One region of the Mesorhizobium sp. M0587 genome, then DNA from elsewhere that is predicted to be linked to it. Evidence: riboswitches for the same ligand, from Rfam matches in the RefSeq annotation. Region 1 holds a riboswitch; each other region holds the start of a gene.
The links. A riboswitch is a leader RNA that binds a small molecule or an ion and turns the genes downstream of it on or off. The one in region 1 is predicted to bind cobalamin.
Positions count from the first base shown of each region.

Region 2: it holds a riboswitch for cobalamin, as region 1 does, so the genes downstream of both, metE (5-methyltetrahydropteroyltriglutamate--homocysteine S-methyltransferase) here and NKI49_RS03525 (aromatic ring-hydroxylating oxygenase subunit alpha) in region 1, are expected to answer to the same signal.
Region 3: it holds a riboswitch for cobalamin, as region 1 does, so the genes downstream of both, bluB (5,6-dimethylbenzimidazole synthase) here and NKI49_RS03525 (aromatic ring-hydroxylating oxygenase subunit alpha) in region 1, are expected to answer to the same signal.
Region 4: it holds a riboswitch for cobalamin, as region 1 does, so the genes downstream of both, NKI49_RS12905 (DUF1636 family protein) here and NKI49_RS03525 (aromatic ring-hydroxylating oxygenase subunit alpha) in region 1, are expected to answer to the same signal.

Region 1 covers NZ_JAMYQP010000003.1:40,454-44,246, reverse strand. Annotated here, with positions in the region: gene NKI49_RS03550 (ABC transporter ATP-binding protein) at 1-298, shown strand, start outside; gene NKI49_RS03545 (DUF680 domain-containing protein) at 375-611, opposite strand; gene NKI49_RS03540 (DUF680 domain-containing protein) at 675-884, opposite strand; gene NKI49_RS03535 (DUF680 domain-containing protein) at 955-1,161, opposite strand; gene NKI49_RS03530 (DUF680 domain-containing protein) at 1,229-1,429, opposite strand; cobalamin riboswitch at 1,921-2,123, shown strand; gene NKI49_RS03525 (aromatic ring-hydroxylating oxygenase subunit alpha) at 2,236-3,483, shown strand; gene NKI49_RS03520 (FAD-binding oxidoreductase) at 3,584-3,793, shown strand, end outside.
Region 2 covers NZ_JAMYQP010000044.1:36,387-40,179, reverse strand. Annotated here, with positions in the region: partial or broken gene NKI49_RS28350 (IS6 family transposase) at 1-38, shown strand, start outside; gene NKI49_RS28345 (hypothetical protein) at 140-310, shown strand; cobalamin riboswitch at 965-1,165, shown strand; gene metE (5-methyltetrahydropteroyltriglutamate--homocysteine S-methyltransferase) at 1,261-3,606, shown strand.
Region 3 covers NZ_JAMYQP010000009.1:162,685-166,477, forward strand. Annotated here, with positions in the region: gene NKI49_RS11410 (hypothetical protein) at 73-1,056, shown strand; partial or broken gene bluB (5,6-dimethylbenzimidazole synthase) at 1,140-1,808, opposite strand; cobalamin riboswitch at 1,856-2,034, opposite strand; gene NKI49_RS11420 (histone deacetylase family protein) at 2,384-3,310, shown strand; gene NKI49_RS11425 (exodeoxyribonuclease VII small subunit) at 3,314-3,565, shown strand; gene NKI49_RS11430 (DUF2277 domain-containing protein) at 3,676-3,793, shown strand, end outside.
Region 4 covers NZ_JAMYQP010000011.1:62,052-65,844, forward strand. Annotated here, with positions in the region: gene NKI49_RS12895 (cobaltochelatase subunit CobN) at 1-277, opposite strand, end outside; gene cobW (cobalamin biosynthesis protein CobW) at 296-1,348, opposite strand; gene NKI49_RS12905 (DUF1636 family protein) at 1,345-1,779, opposite strand; cobalamin riboswitch at 1,818-2,022, opposite strand; gene NKI49_RS12910 (winged helix-turn-helix domain-containing protein) at 2,051-3,250, opposite strand; gene NKI49_RS12915 (NADH-quinone oxidoreductase subunit A) at 3,581-3,793, shown strand, end outside.

The DNA of each region.
Region 1 (3,793 bases):
TTCGGCAAAGGGGACGGCGGTAAGCTTCGGCGTGCGGCCGGAGGATCTGATCATCGCCAGCGGTGGCGATTATCTGTTCGAAGGGACGGTCGACTATGTCGAACAGCTCGGCGAGGTTCAGCTCGTTTACATCGATATCGGCCGCGCCGATCTGCCCTTGGTGACCAAGCTGCCTGGCAATGTCGAGGTCAAGCGCGGCTCGACATTGCGGCTGAGCGCCAATGGCGAGGACCTGCATATATTCGACACCGAGGGGCGGTCCTTCGCGCTTCATGAAGCGGAAGCGAAAGCGGCCTGAGACGGAACCACGTCCCGATAACGAAAAAGCGGCGAGCCCAGGCCCGCCGCTTTTTTTTGGAAATCAGCTTCGGCTGTTAGCGGCCGAAGAGATTCCGGTCGCTGCCCTGAGGGGCGGACTTCGGTACGTCGCCCGCCGAATTGAGCAGCTTGTAGACGGGCGACTCGCTCTTGCGGATCGAGCCCGTGTGCGAGGTGTCGACGTTGACGGTCGCCTGCTTGTTGATGTCGGTGCCGCCAACGTTGTCGTTGCGGGCATAGGCGCTGCCGGCGGCAATCAGAAGAGCGGCGGCAGTGAGAACAATCTTTTTCATTTTTTGATACTCCGTATTCGCTAATCCAAGGCGGCGGCAAAGCCGCCGCCTTGCGGTCAGATGTTAGTTGTTGCCGAACAGGTTGCGGTCGCTGCCCTGGGTGACAGGCGCCTGCGTGGCCGGCTCCGACTTGCTGGTCGAAGCCGTATAGGAGCTGTCGACAGCGGTTGTGGCAGGCTGGTTGGCGCCATTGGAGCCAAAGTTGTCGCTGCCGGCAAAAGCGCTACCCGAGATAGCCAGGACGGCGGCGGTAGCGAGGATGATCTTCTTCATTTCAAGTCTCCTGAATTTCAAGTTCCACCGGGGCGGCGGGCAAAGCACGCCGTCCACGGGGAGTTGGCTGTTAGTTATTGCCGAAGAGGTTACGATCGGCGCCCTGGACGGGCTGCTTTTCAGCCGGAGCCGACTTCTGAGTCGAAGCCGTATACGAGCTGTCGGTCGAAGTAACCGCGGGCTGGTTGGCGCCGTTCGAGCCATAATTGCCGCCATCGGCGAAGGCGCTGCCGGAGATCGCCAGAACGGCGGCGGCAGCAAGAATGATCTTCTTCATTTCAAGTCTCCTGAATTTGGTTTCACCAGGGCGGCGGGCGAGCCGGTCACCTGCTGGGAATCGGTTGTTAGTTGTTGCCGAAGAGGTTGCGGTCGCTGCCCTGAGCAGGCGTCTGAGCAGCCGGTTCCGACTTCTTGACCGAAGCGGTGTACGAGCTGTCGACAGCAGTGGCTGCCGGGGCGTTCGAACCATAGTGGTCGCTACCAATGGCGAAGGCGCTGCCGGAAATGGCCAGAAGGGCGGCGGCAGTGAGGACAATTTTTTTCATTTTAGGTACTCCAGTATTTTCCCGTCCGTCTAGCGGCGTGTCTTGGGAGGAAATCGCGTCGTTCGGACAGCCCCGATGTGGGAAAGTCATCTGGTCATTGCCAATCACGAAGTTGTTCCGACTGGACCATGAATCCACCTCTTGAAACTGGGCCAAAACCTTCTACTTGCGATTTTTTCGGTTAAATATCAGATGATTAGATGAAAGCTCCACTCCCATCACCAACTGTGTCGGAGGCCGAGTGTTCACACCGTCCTGCACGCACCGTCAACAGAAACGAACCGTTCGGTTCGATTTTAGGCGCTGCTAATAGTCACTTTTCGAAACCGTTAGCCCTTTTTGCTTCTGCCAAAGATCGAAACCCGACCCCCCGGCGGGGCGGCGATGAGACGATTTCAAGAGCCCCGATCCTCGATCGAACTATCGCTTATGCGTGTCGCGCCGCATGGATGCGATGTCGTTTTCGTGCCGACGCCAAGACGCGTGTCGTGATTAGATCGCGCCATCTCAGGTGCCGCTTCGTGACGACGGGGCGGAGAATTGGGAAGCCGGTCAGAATCCGGCGCTGCCCCCGCAACGGTGGTGGAGTTCAAATCGCAACGGGAGACCACTGGGTGCAAGCCTGGGAAGGTGTCGCGATCGTCCGCAAGGACAACTCCAGAGCCCGGAAACCAGCCGAGATTTCTAGACTCGACTGATCGCGGTGGGCGGTCAAGAGGCGGATGATTCATGCCGGCTCGCCCCTGGCCTGCGTCCAATCCTTCCTCCATCACCACCATAGTCAGTCCTTAACGCGAGGACAGGACATGGATGTGCGCAACGACATGCTGAGGCTGCTGGAGAACCGCAGAGGCGGTTTCTCGCTCGAGCAGCCCTTCTACACCGACCCCGATTTCTTCAAGCTCGACATGGAGTTGATCTGGTATCGCGACTGGCTGTTCATCGGCCATGACTGCGAACTGCCGAAGCCGGGCAGCTATATCACCGCGCAGATCGGCGACTACCCGGTCGTCCTTGTCCGCGACCAGCAAGGCAAGATCAACGCCTTCCACAATTCCTGTCGCCATCGCGGCAGCCGCGTCTGCAACTCCGACAAAGGCACGGCCGCCAAGCTGGTCTGCCCCTATCATCAGTGGACCTACGAGTTGGATGGGCGCCTGCTTTTCGCCCGCCAGATGGCCGACGGTTTCGACAAGAGCCAGTTCGGCCTGAAGCCGGTCGCCTGCGAGAGCGTGGCCGGCTACATCTTCATCTGCCTGGCCAAGGAGCCGGCGGATTTCGCGCCGATGCGGGCGATGATAGAGCCTTATCTCAAGCCGCACCGGCTCAGCGAAGCAAAAGTCGCCTTCGAGAGTACGATCGTCGAGAAAGGCAACTGGAAGCTGGTCTGGGAAAACAACCGCGAGTGCTACCACTGCGCCGGCAACCATCCCGAACTCTGCAAGACGTTTCCGGAAGCGCCTACGGTGACCGGCGTGCAAGGCGCCGACAGCGACCCGGAAATGCTGGCGCACTGGGCGAAATGCGAGGCGGCCGGCCTGCCGAGCAAGTTCCGCATCGATCCGGCCGGGCAATACCGCGCCACCCGCGCGCCGCTGCTGCGCGATGCCGTCAGCTACACGATGACGGGCAAGCGCGCGGTCAAGAAGAACCTGTCAGACAGCGTTGCCACCGATCGGATCGGTTCCTTGCTGCTCTACCACTATCCGACAACCTGGAACCACATCCTCGGCGACCACGCCGTCACCTTCCGCGTGCTGCCGATCAGTGCCACGGAAACCGCCGTGACGACGAAATGGCTGGTGCACAAGGATGCGGTCGAAGGCGTCGACTACGATCTCGCCGAACTCACCCATGTCTGGACGGAGACCAACGACCAGGACCGCCGCATCGTCGAGGAAAACGCCTTCGGCATTCTGTCGCCGGCCTACGAGCCCGGTCCCTATTCGGAACTGCACGAAGGTGGCGTCATCCAGTTCGTCGAATGGTATTCGTCGTTCATCGGCCCGCGCCTGGCCGGCGATGGCAGGCCGGCCCTGCGTAGCGTCGCCTAGAGCATTTTTTTTGGAGCCAAGCGGACACGCTTGGCTGCAAAAACGCAGCGTCTTGGGATCAAGCGATGCACGGAACACAAGGGACAAGAGGATGAATGCGATGACGGACCTTGGCCTCTATCGTCATCTCCACCAGATGGCACCCTGGAACGACCGGCTGCAGGTGCTGGAAGTGATCGGCGTCAGCGACGAGGCGCCTGACGTGAAGACCTTCACCTTCCGTTCCGACAACCAGACCTGGTTCCGCTACAAGCCGGGCCAGTTCGTGACGTTGGAGCTGCCGACCGCCGATGGGCCGCTGATGCGCACC
Region 2 (3,793 bases), on a different contig from region 1:
TCATCGACGGCAGCCAGACCTGGCGTTCTGGTGTTATCGAAGTTTGCCGGCGCGGCCGAAGACTTCGGTGAGGACGCCCTGCTGGTAGATCCGAGGCTCCCCGATGAGATAGCTGCAGCGATCTCAAGAGCGGCCCAGCATGCCGCGCGAAGAACGCATCCAACGCTGGCGGGGGATGATGGATAAACTTGAGGCGTATACAATCCACCATTGGTCAGCGGACTTCGTTCGGCAACTGGACAAGAGCCGGATTACCGTGCCTTCGGACCACTTCCACTATCTCGGCTTGGGCTGGATGAGCGAGGCCTAAATGCCTTCCTACCGGACCGAGCCCGAATTGCACACCGCGCTGATGCGTGCACTGGATAAAAACTGGGTCCTGCCGACCATATGATGCAGAATATGGAGCACGCGAGCTTTGCCGCAATTCCGCGTCCCTCGACTGCCTAGCCTTTGAGATGAGATACTTATACTTACCGCCTGAATGACGCTTAAAAAGCTTATCGGGACACAGTCGGGCCTTGCTCTTTGGACCGGCCCCGGCCAGTGTGGTCTCTTGCCGCCGAGCGCAGTTACCACCGATTGCCTAGTCACCAGGGTCGTGGTCACGACCTGGCGTGCCATTTCCCCCCGCACCATGGTTTGGCGTTCACTTCGAGACAACCGCTTCTGCCATGCACGCATCACTTTCGGCCCACGATTGCATCGTTAAACATCGCCACCAATGCCACCTTCTGCATTCGACGACGTTGTCACTCCCATCCATCTTGTCCGAAATCCTTCATGGATGAACGGTGAGGAATGTCGCAGCCTGACAGGAAACCATTATGAACAATGGTGGCGGGGGTGCCAGCGTCGGCAATGGGCGGACTGAATATTTCAGAATGAAGACAAGGTGTAAAAGAGCGAATACATAACGACATAAACATTTCGTTATGCGATATTGACAAAGTGCGGGCCGCTGTGATTGTCTGCGGGTTGTGGTTCTCCGCACGGCGCTGCCGGAGCGGAGCTAAGAGGGAAGCCGGTGCGATGCCGGCGCTGCCCCCGCAACTGTTAGCGGCGAGCCAACCCCACTCACGTCACTGAGGCGAATACCCTCGGGAAGACGGGTAGAGGCTATGACCCCGCGAGCCAGGAGACCTGCCACGGCGAATTACGTCCACGGGCGGGGTGTCTCGGTGGCCGCTGCAACCCGGCGTTGGTGCCGGCCTGCTAGCGCCTTCCTTGTCACCGACGCCCCAACCATCGGGGTATGACATGACTGTCTCTCAGCAAATTCCTGTAGCAACGCTCGGCGTGCCGCGCATCGGTCGTCGGCGAGAACTGAAATTCGCGCTTGAAAGTTACTGGTCCGGAAAATCTTCCGCCGCCGCCCTTCTCAGGACGGCGAAGGCGCTCCGTGCCGCTAGCTGGGAGGAGCAGCACGATCGCGGCGTGTCGAAAATCCCGTCGAACGACTTCTCGCTATACGACCATGTGCTCGACACCGCAGCCATGGTCGGCGCCGTTCCATCCCGTTACGGCTGGAATAGCGGCGAGGTCCCACTTGACATCTACTTCGCAATGGCGCGCGGCAACCAGGGTCAGACGGAGGGTTGTGGACACGCTGGTCACCAGCAGGCGGCTCATGGGCCTGATGTAACCGCGATGGAAATGACCAAGTGGTTTGACACCAACTATCACTACATTGTGCCGGAACTCGACGATGATCAGACGTTCGCCCTCTCGTCAACGAAACCGGTCGATTACTTCCTCGAGGCTAAAGCTCTCGGCATTCACACACGCCCAGTCATCCTTGGACCCATCACCTTCCTCAAGCTGGCGAAATCGCCTGCCGAAGGGTTCGGTCCCATCGCGCTCCTATCGCGGCTGCTGCCCGTCTACGAGCAACTTCTGCAGAGGCTGAAGCTGTCGGGAGCCGACTGGGTGCAGATCGATGAGCCAGCGCTTGTCCTCGATCTGAACCCGAACGAACGAGCTGCGTTCGAATTCGCCTATGGACAGCTGTCGAAAGCCGCGCCCGAGCTGAAGATCATGCTGGCTACGTATTTCGGGCCGCTGGGAAACAATCTCGAAACCGCGGTTTCTCTGCCCCTGGCTGGGCTGCATATTGATCTCGTGCGCGCTCCCGAGCAGCTGGAAACGGTGGGTCGGCTCGCTCCGAAGGATCTGGTGCTCTCGCTTGGCTTGATCGATGGCCGCAACGTCTGGCGTGCGAACCTGCCCGCCATTCTCGACCGCATCAAATCGATCGTCGCCGGCTGGCCCTTGGACCGCGTCGAGATCGCGCCTTCTTGCTCGATGCTGCATGTGCCGATCGACCTGCGCATTGAGACGGAACTCGACGCGGACATCAGCTCGTGGCTCGCCTTCGCGGCCCAGAAGACCGACGAATTGGTGTTGCTGGCCCGGGCCCTGTCCCAAGGCAGAGATGCGATGGCTGGCGCGTTGAAAGCGTCTGCCGAGGCTGCCGCCACGCGCGTGACATCCACGAGGATCCATGACCCGCTTGTTCAGGGGCGGATCGCCAGCATTGACGATAGCATGAAGCGACGAGAGAGCGCCTTTGCCGAGCGCTCCAGAGTCCAAGCCGGCTCACTCGGGCTGCCGCCGTTCCCGACGACGACCATCGGGTCCTTCCCGCAGACGCCGCAGGTACGCAAGGCGCGGGCCGCTCATGCGAAGGGCCAGCTGAGCTATGTCGACTACGAGACGTTCCTGAAGAAGGAGATCGAGGCTGCAATTCGCTGGCAGGAAGAGATCGGGCTGGACGTGCTGGTGCACGGTGAGTTCGAGCGAAACGACATGGTACAGCATTTCGGCGAGCAGTTGTCCGGCTTCGCGCTCACCCAGCATGCCTGGGTACAAAGCTATGGGTCGCGCTACGTGCGTCCCCCCATCATTTTCGGCGACGTATCGAGGCGCAATCCGATGACAGTGCGCTGGTGGCAATTCGCCCAGTCGCTTACGGAAAAGCCTGTTAAGGGAATGCTCACAGGCCCAGTGACCATTCTCAACTGGTCTTTTGTTCGCGACGACGTACCCCGCTCCGAACCCTGCCGCCAGATCGCGCTCGCCATCCGCGACGAAGTGACGGATCTCGAAAGGTCCGGCGCAAGGATAATCCAGATCGATGAGGCCGCGTTTCGCGAAGGATTGCCACTGCGCCAGTCTGACTGGAAAGTCTATCTCGACTGGGCTGTCGAATGCTTCCGGATCGCTTCAACGGGTGTAAATGACGCGACTCAAATCCATACCCACATGTGCTATTCGGAGTTCAACGAGATCATCGACGCGATCGCTGAAATGGATGCGGATGTCATTTCGATTGAGACCTCGCGCTCGAAAATGGAGCTGCTGGACGCCTTCACGAGCTCCAAATATCCGAACGAAATCGGTCCCGGAGTCTATGACATTCACTCACCACGCCTCCCGGGAGTCCGTGAGATTTCGGATCTCGTCATGCTTGCCCGCGAGCGACTGTCGGATGCCCAACTGTGGGTAAACCCGGACTGTGGCCTCAAAACACGTAAATGGGAGGAGGTCCGCCCTGCCCTCATGAACATGGTCGCTGCAGCACGTGCGCTCCGGGAGAAAGCGTAGGCCTGATGCTTCTCCTTCCTCACCATGACGTGAGTTGCCGGCTGCCGCATGTCGGCCGTAAATGTGCCAATACGCGATCACATCCTTTGAAATAAGTCACTCGAGCGAGAATGAGCACTTCCCTTCGGCACGTAATCGCGCAGGAAATATCAATTTGGACGATACGCTTTAATATCGGCTCCTTCGG
Region 3 (3,793 bases), on a different contig from region 1:
CACCTCCAGCGATTGACAATCGCCGGGTTGGGCGCATGCTCCCCAGCAGTCTCTCGGCGGGAGATTCGGGGCATGTGGGATTTCGATATCGGCAGGTCGGTGTCCATCATGATGCGGACATGGCCATTCATCGTCTTTCGCATGATCGTCTATTTCGGCATCACGCTGGCCTACATCATGGCGACGGGAACGGGTGCCTCCGTCGGCTACGGTCTCGGCCATATCTCCACCGATCCCGACGGGCCGCTGTCCTTTGCCTTATGGGGCGGCGTGGTCGGCTTCGGCGTCGTCTCGATCGCCGTTTACTGGATCCGCGAATACATCCTCTATGTCGTCAAGGCCGGCCATATCGCCGTCATGGTACATCTGATCGACGGCCGGGATGTCCCCGATGGTCAGAACCAGATCGCCTATGCCAGGCAAGTCGTCACAGAGCGTTTCGCCGAGGCCAACATCCTTTTCGTCATCGACCAGCTGGTCAAGGGTGCCATCCGCGCCATCACCGGCTTGCTAGGCGGCGTTGCCGCCTTCCTTCCTATTCCGGGCCTGAGCGGCTTGGTCTCTTTCCTCAACACGGTGATCCGCCTGTCGCTGACCTATGTCGACGAGATCATCCTCGGCTACAACATCCGCCTCAATTCGTCCTCGCCGTTCGAGACTGCCAGGCAAGGGGTCGTGCTCTACGCCCAGAACGGCAAGACCATGGTCAAGAACGCCGTCTGGCTGGCAGTCATCATGTGGGGCGTCTCCTTCGTGATTTTCCTGCTGATGCTGGCGCCGGCCGGCGCCATTCTTTTCCTGATGCCCGGCCAACTCGCCGGCTGGGCTTTCGTGCTCGCCATCGTTTTCGCCTGGGCTTTCAAGGCGGCCTTCATCGAACCCTTCGCCATCGCCTGCCTGATGCAGGTCTATTTCAAGACCATCGAGGGCCAGGTGCCCGACCCCGCCTGGGACGACCGGCTGGCCGAGGCGTCGTCGAAGTTCAGGGAACTCAGGGACAAGGCGCTGGCCTCCTTCGGCGGCTCGCGCTGGGGCACGGCCGGCGCGACATCCTGATCCGCGGGGCTGGCGGTCGCAGGTGCGGGGCCAACCGCGTTGAAGCGCGCCACGGTGGATTTGAGCGGCGCCTCGCCTGGGCCGCCAAAAATCTCGCTCATGATCAGTTCGGGCAGCGGCAGCCGCCGTCGCCAGCCATGCATCTCAAGGTCCGGTTTTGAGGCGAACTCCGAAACGCGGCCGACACAGAGGTAAGCGACCGGCGTCACATGCTCGGGAATCGATAGCAGGTCTTTCAGCGCCTGTGCCTCGATGATGCTGACCCAGCCGACGCCGACGCCTTCGGCGCGCGCCGCCAGCCAGAAATTCTGGACCGCGCACACCGTGCTGTAGAGATCCATCTCCGGATTGTGCCAGCGCCCAAGCGGCGAGTTCTTCGAGCGCTCGCGGTCGCAGGTGATGCAGATGTTGAGCGCGCTTTCGCAGATGCCTTCCAGCTTGAGCTTGCGATAGAGCGCCTGCCGCTCTGCCGCGATGGCGGGCAATTCCTGTTCGCGCGCGGCCAGGAACAGGTCGCGCACCTCCGCCCGTCGTGCGGCATCGCGAATGACGATGAAATTCCATGGCTGCATGAAGCCGACCGACGGCGCGTGGTGCGCGGCAAGCAGCAGCCGCGCCAGCAATTCGTCGTCGAGCGCTGTGGGCAGGAAATGGCTGCGCACGTCGCGCCGCGTGAACATGGCGCGATAGACCGCGTCGCGCGCCATCTGGTCAAATCCGTCGCCCATAGGAGCGGTCATGGTGTCCGGCATCGCTTGTCCCCTTGCGATTGCTATGATGCCAGCCGCCTGACCATGCGGATGACGATGCCTGCCAGGCCGGTCTTCTGGCTCGGGATCAACCCGCGTCCGGTGCCTTCCCGTCATCGACAGTGGCATTTACCGGCGCGGTCCCTCTTACAGCGTTGGGCACGCCACGGAGTTCAACCGTGTTCCCGATTCTCCCGCTTGCGCGGGCACCAGGCAGTGGCCGAGACCTTACGACGAAGCGCCGGCACCGCCAATCCCCTCGGCGACACGAACAGGCTCCGAACTCAGCTTGGCAGCTTTTTGTGCGCCGGCAGCTGTTCACGGTAGGAATTTTTTCCTTGACACCGTGACCGCCGCTATGATAGATATTCATCCATGGTGCTGATTTGCTCGAATGACCCACCGCACAGGCGGGTTTCTCGTCTGCTGCTTCTCAAACCAGCGCGCCGACGAACGCTCCGAAGGAACCGCTAACCCGGATTCGTTGCCTAGCGACAAGAATGGACGCAGGTGCGATTTCCCCAGCCATCAAGCCGCAACGCATGGCCATTGCGCCGTCAGGGCACTAGATAGAAAACATGGCCACCCGTCTCTACACCCATCCGATCTTTCTCGAGCACATCACGCCACCCGGCCACCCCGAGCGGCCCGATCGTTTGCGCGCCATAGAACGGGTGCTCGATGACGAAGCCTTCGCCGCGCTCGACCGCGTCAAGGCGCCTCAAGGCGATGAGGCCACCATCCTCTACGCGCATCCCGCCGACTTCGTCGCGCGCGTGCGCGCCGCCATTCCCGACGAAGGCATAGCTCGCATCGATGCCGACACCACCGCCAGCCCGAAGAGCTGGCAGGCGGCGATAACCGCGATCGGCGCCGCCAACGCCGCCGTCGACGACGTCTTTTCAGGCCGAGCCGACAATGTTTTCGTCGCCGCCCGCCCGCCTGGCCACCATGCCGAGAAAACCACCGCGATGGGGTTCTGCCTGTTCAATACCGCTGCGATTGCGGCGCGCTATGCGCAGAAGAAGCATGGCATCGAGCGCGTCGCCATCGTCGACTGGGACGTGCACCACGGCAACGGCACGCAGGACATTTTCTGGGACGATCCGTCGGTGCTCTATTGTTCGACGCACCAGATGCCGCTCTATCCCGGCACCGGCGCGAAGACCGAGACCGGCGCCGGCAATATCGTCAACGCCCCGTTGGCGCCGCAGACCGGCAGCGAGGTCTTTCGCGATGCCTTCCTGTCGCGCGTCCTGCCGGCGCTCGACAATTTCGCGCCCGAGCTGATCATCATTTCGGCCGGTTTCGACGCGCACCATCGCGATCCGCTGGCCGAGATCAATCTGACCGAGGACGATTTCGACTGGGCGACCGGCCAGCTGATGCAGCGCGCCGCGCGCCACAGCGGCAACCGCCTCGTCAGCCTGCTCGAGGGCGGCTACGATCTGCAGGGATTGGCATTTTCGGTCGCCGCCCATGTCGGGCGACTGATGAAAGGATGAATGATGGCTGATGCGACCAACGAAGACGTCAAGGCTATGAGCTTCGAACAGGCACTCGAGGCGCTGGAGAAGATCGTCGATGACCTCGAGCGCGGCGACGTGCCGCTCGACCAGTCGATCCGGATCTATGAGCGCGGCGAAGCGCTGAAGGTGCATTGCGACCGGCTGCTGAAGTCCGCCGAGGACAAGGTCGAGAAGATAAGGCTGTCGCGCGACGGCAAGCCTGTCGGCACCGAACCGCTGGATGCGGATTGAGGCGTCCCCCAACGGCGGTCTCGTCTCACCGACTTTTGGACACCATGATGATTAGGGATAAAGCTCGTCTCGATTGAAACGGCTCCACGGCAAGAGGAGATTAGGAAGCGATGTGCAGAAACATCAAGACCCTGTTCAATTTTGATCCGCCGGCAACCAATGACGAAGTCCGCGATGCGGCACTTCAGTTTGTCCGTAAGCTGAGCGGAACGACGCGGCCCTCGAAGC
Region 4 (3,793 bases), on a different contig from region 1:
ACCAGTCGTAGCCGCCGAGGATGCGCACCAGGATGATCTTGGCGTGGCGGGCGACGCTGTCGACCCAGAGGTCGACGGACATTGGATGGCGCAGGTCACGCAGTGCCGCCAGCCGCATCGAAGGCAGGCGATCCGCGTCGGCCTTCCACGCCGCCGCCAGTCCGGCGAGATCGCTGTCGGTGAAGGACAAGGCCACTATGTCCGCCGGCGTCTGCCGCAGATCGACCGGCTCGGCGAGATCGTCGAGCGAGGCGGAGGTCGTGGTGAGGATATGCATCGCGGCCCGTGCTTTGCGTCAGCCGGCGAGTATACGTTCGATCGCCGGGCGGTTCAGCCCCTTCAGGCCGATGACGACGAGGCGCGAGCGGCGATCATCCTGCGCCGTCCAGGCGCGGTCATAGTAATGGTTGACGCGCGGCCCGACGGCCTGCAGCAGCAACCGCATCGGCTTGCCGCCGACCTCGACGAAACCTTTTACGCGCAGCACGTTCTCTTCCTCGGCGGCGGTGGCGACGCGTTTTGCCAGCTCGTCCGGATCGGCGATCGAGGCAATGTCGACAATGAACGTGTCGAAGTCGTCGTGCTCATGGTCGAATGCGCCGTCATGATGGGACTTGCGGTTCTCGATGTCGTCCTCGACGGCGAGACCGAGCCCGAGCAGTACGGAGGGATCGACCTTGCCCTGCGAAACCGGCACGATCTTCACGGCGCGGGCGGAGTGCTCGTTGATGATGGCATTGGCGCGGGCAGAACCGGCCTTATCCATCAGGTCGCTCTTCGACAGGATGATGAGGTCGGCGCAGGCGATCTGGTCCTCGAACACTTCCTCGACCGGGTCGTCATGATCGAGCGTCTCATCCTTGACGCGCTGCGCCTGAAGGGCGTCCATGTCGTTGGCGACACGGCCTTCGGCCAGCGCCGGTCCGTCGACCACGGCAATGACGCCGTCGACAGTCACGCGGCTCTTCACCGTTGGCCATTGAAAAGCCTGGACCAGTGGCTTGGGCAGGGCGAGGCCGGAGGTCTCGATCAGGATATGGTCGACCTTCGGCGTCAGTGACAGGATCCGGTCGAGCGCCGGCACGAAATCGTCGGCGACGGTGCAGCAGATGCAGCCATTGGCCAGTTCGACGATGTTTTCCTCCGGGCAAGTGTCGATGCCGCAGCCCTTCAGGATCTCGCCGTCGATGCCGATATCGCCGAATTCGTTGACGATGATGGCCAGCCGCTTGCCGCCGGCGTTTTCCAGGAGATGGCGGATCAGCGTCGTCTTGCCGGCGCCGAGAAAGCCGGTGACGACGGTGCAGGGAACGCGGGAGAAATTGGCGGCGGAAACTGGGACGGTCATGTCTGGTCCTTCAGCATGTCGAGGGGAGGGATGCGGGCGACGAGGCCGCGCTTGAGGCTATCGGGACGGCCGCGCCATGGGATGAGGCCGTCCGTGGAGGTGGCGAATAGTTTTGCGCCGGTGACGAGATCGGCGCCGCTGGTCGCGGTCAGGTCGCCGAAGACATAACTCCAGCAGCCGTCGCGCAGGATCGCGGCGCTGAGCCGGCGCTTGCAATTGCCGAGGCATTCGACGGTACGGATGCGGATAGTGTCACTGGCTGCAGCCTGGCGCGCATCTTCGGCCAAACGTTCGCCGGCACGGGGATGGGCGTCGGAGCCGGTTTCGTCGCGGCAGGAGGCGCAGACGATCACCGTCACGCCGGTCAAGGCATCGCCATGACCTGACCTGATATCCGTTGTCTCAGCCGGAAAGCCGCTGTCGTGTCCCAAATCTGGCTCCTTGCCCGGAAAACCCGCCAGGCGATCGGATTCTTGTATCTCAGACGGCAGGTCTCCTGGCTCGCGGGTCATCGCCTTGGGTAGCCGCCTTCCCGGGAACATCCCAGTGGCTTTCGGCCTTGGCTCTTCGCTTACAGTTGCGGGGACAGCCGCGGATTTGGGATTTTGTCCCGCACCGCATTCCCTCTTGGCTCCTCCCTTTGAAGAGAAGAGACCGTCTGACCGGATTTAGGCTTGTCGGGACAGCTGTGTCAACGCACGTCTACGACGCGGCAATGTCGGCGAGGGGCTGTCCGAGGTCGCCGGCCGGCGTCACTTCGATGCCTTCGAGCCCGAGCCAGCCTTGCATCTGCTTCAGTTCCTCGAACAGTTCGGCGGCAGTCTTGGCCGGCGCGCCGGGCTCGGCATAGGCGGCGTGGACGCGCAGCACGCTGGCCGGCCGGTCTGCCTTGAGGTCGACACGCGCCACGATCCTGTCGCCGAGCAGGAACGGCAGGACGTAATAACCATACTGGCGCTTTTCGGCCGGCGTGTAGATCTCGATGCGATAGTGGAAATCGAACAGCCGCTCGGAGCGCGACCGTTCGAAGACGACCGGATCGAACGGCGCCAGCAAGGCGCGGGCTTCGATCTTGCGCGGCAGGCGAGCGTCCTTGTGGAGATAGGCCGGCTTGTCCCAGCCCTCGACGCGCACCGGCAGCAATTCGCCTGTTTCAACCAGTTCCTCCAGCCGGCCTTTCATGTCGGCGGGAGACAGCCGGAAATAATCGCGCAGGTCGCCGGACGTTGCCACGCCGTGGGCGCGGGCGGAGATGCGCAGCAATTCGCGGTGCGCGTCCTCGGCGGCAGGCACCGGCAGGTCGAGGATCGCCTGCGGCAGCACGCGCTCGGGGAGATCGTAGAAGCGCTCGAAACCGCGGCGGTGCGCCGTGGTGATGCGCCCGGCCCAGAACAGCCATTCGAACGCATGCTTGGCATGGCTCCAGCCCCACCAGCCGCCCGAGCCCTTCTGGCCTTCCAGCGCCGAGGCGGCGATCGGCCCGCGCTCGGCGACCTCGCGGTAGATCTCTTCGATATAGGCGGCGTGCTCGCGGCCCCATTTGGCGAGGCCCAGGTACATTTCATCGCCGCGTTCGGCGCGCTCCATGCGCCAGCGCATCAGCGGGTATGTCTGGACCGGCAGGAAGGAGGCCTCGTGCGCCCAATATTCGAACACCGTGCGCTTGCGCGTCACCGCGGCGTTGTCGAGCAAAGCAAAGGGGTAGGCGCCAAGGCGCGAATAGAGCGGCATATAATGAGCGCGCACCACCGCGCTGACGGAATCGATCTGCAGCAGGCCGGTGCGGGAAAGCACGCGGGCGAAGTGGCGGCGGTCGGGCGTTCCGGCAGGGCGGGGATCGGTGAACCCTTGAGCGGCGAGCGCGATGCGCCGGGCCGTGGCAAGCGAGATTTTTTCCTTCATCCTTAGGCGACTCTGATGGGGTTGGAGCGGGGCAGGGCTGTGATTCCGCGGGATGCTAGCAGGGTTTTGGCGGCATATATGTCAGGAGAGAAAAGTGGAGTAAAAAGCGAAGGAAATCAAACAGGAGCGGATCGGACCAGTTTTCCTCGATATGCCATCCAGCACCGTGTTTTGAACAAGGTTTGACTTGCTTCGCTGGAAGTGCTGCGCTAACCCTCGCCGCGTTGCAGCATAGGCCCTTAAAACGGTTCAGCGGTTAAACTGTCACGCTTCCGCATTAAGGTCCGGTGCTGTAATCAAAATGGATTGGCGCCAACGGAAAGCCGCAGCATGAACGCACTGTTGAGTTCGTACTTGCCCATCGTCCTGTTCATCGGCGTGGCGCTGGTTGTCGGCCTGGCGCTGCTGGCCGCGCCTTTCCTGGTGGCGTACCGCAACCCCGATCCCGAGAAGCTTTCCGCCTATGAATGCGGCTTCAACTCGTTCGACGACGCCCGCATGAAATTCGACATCCGTTTCTACCTGGTGTCGATCCTGTTCATC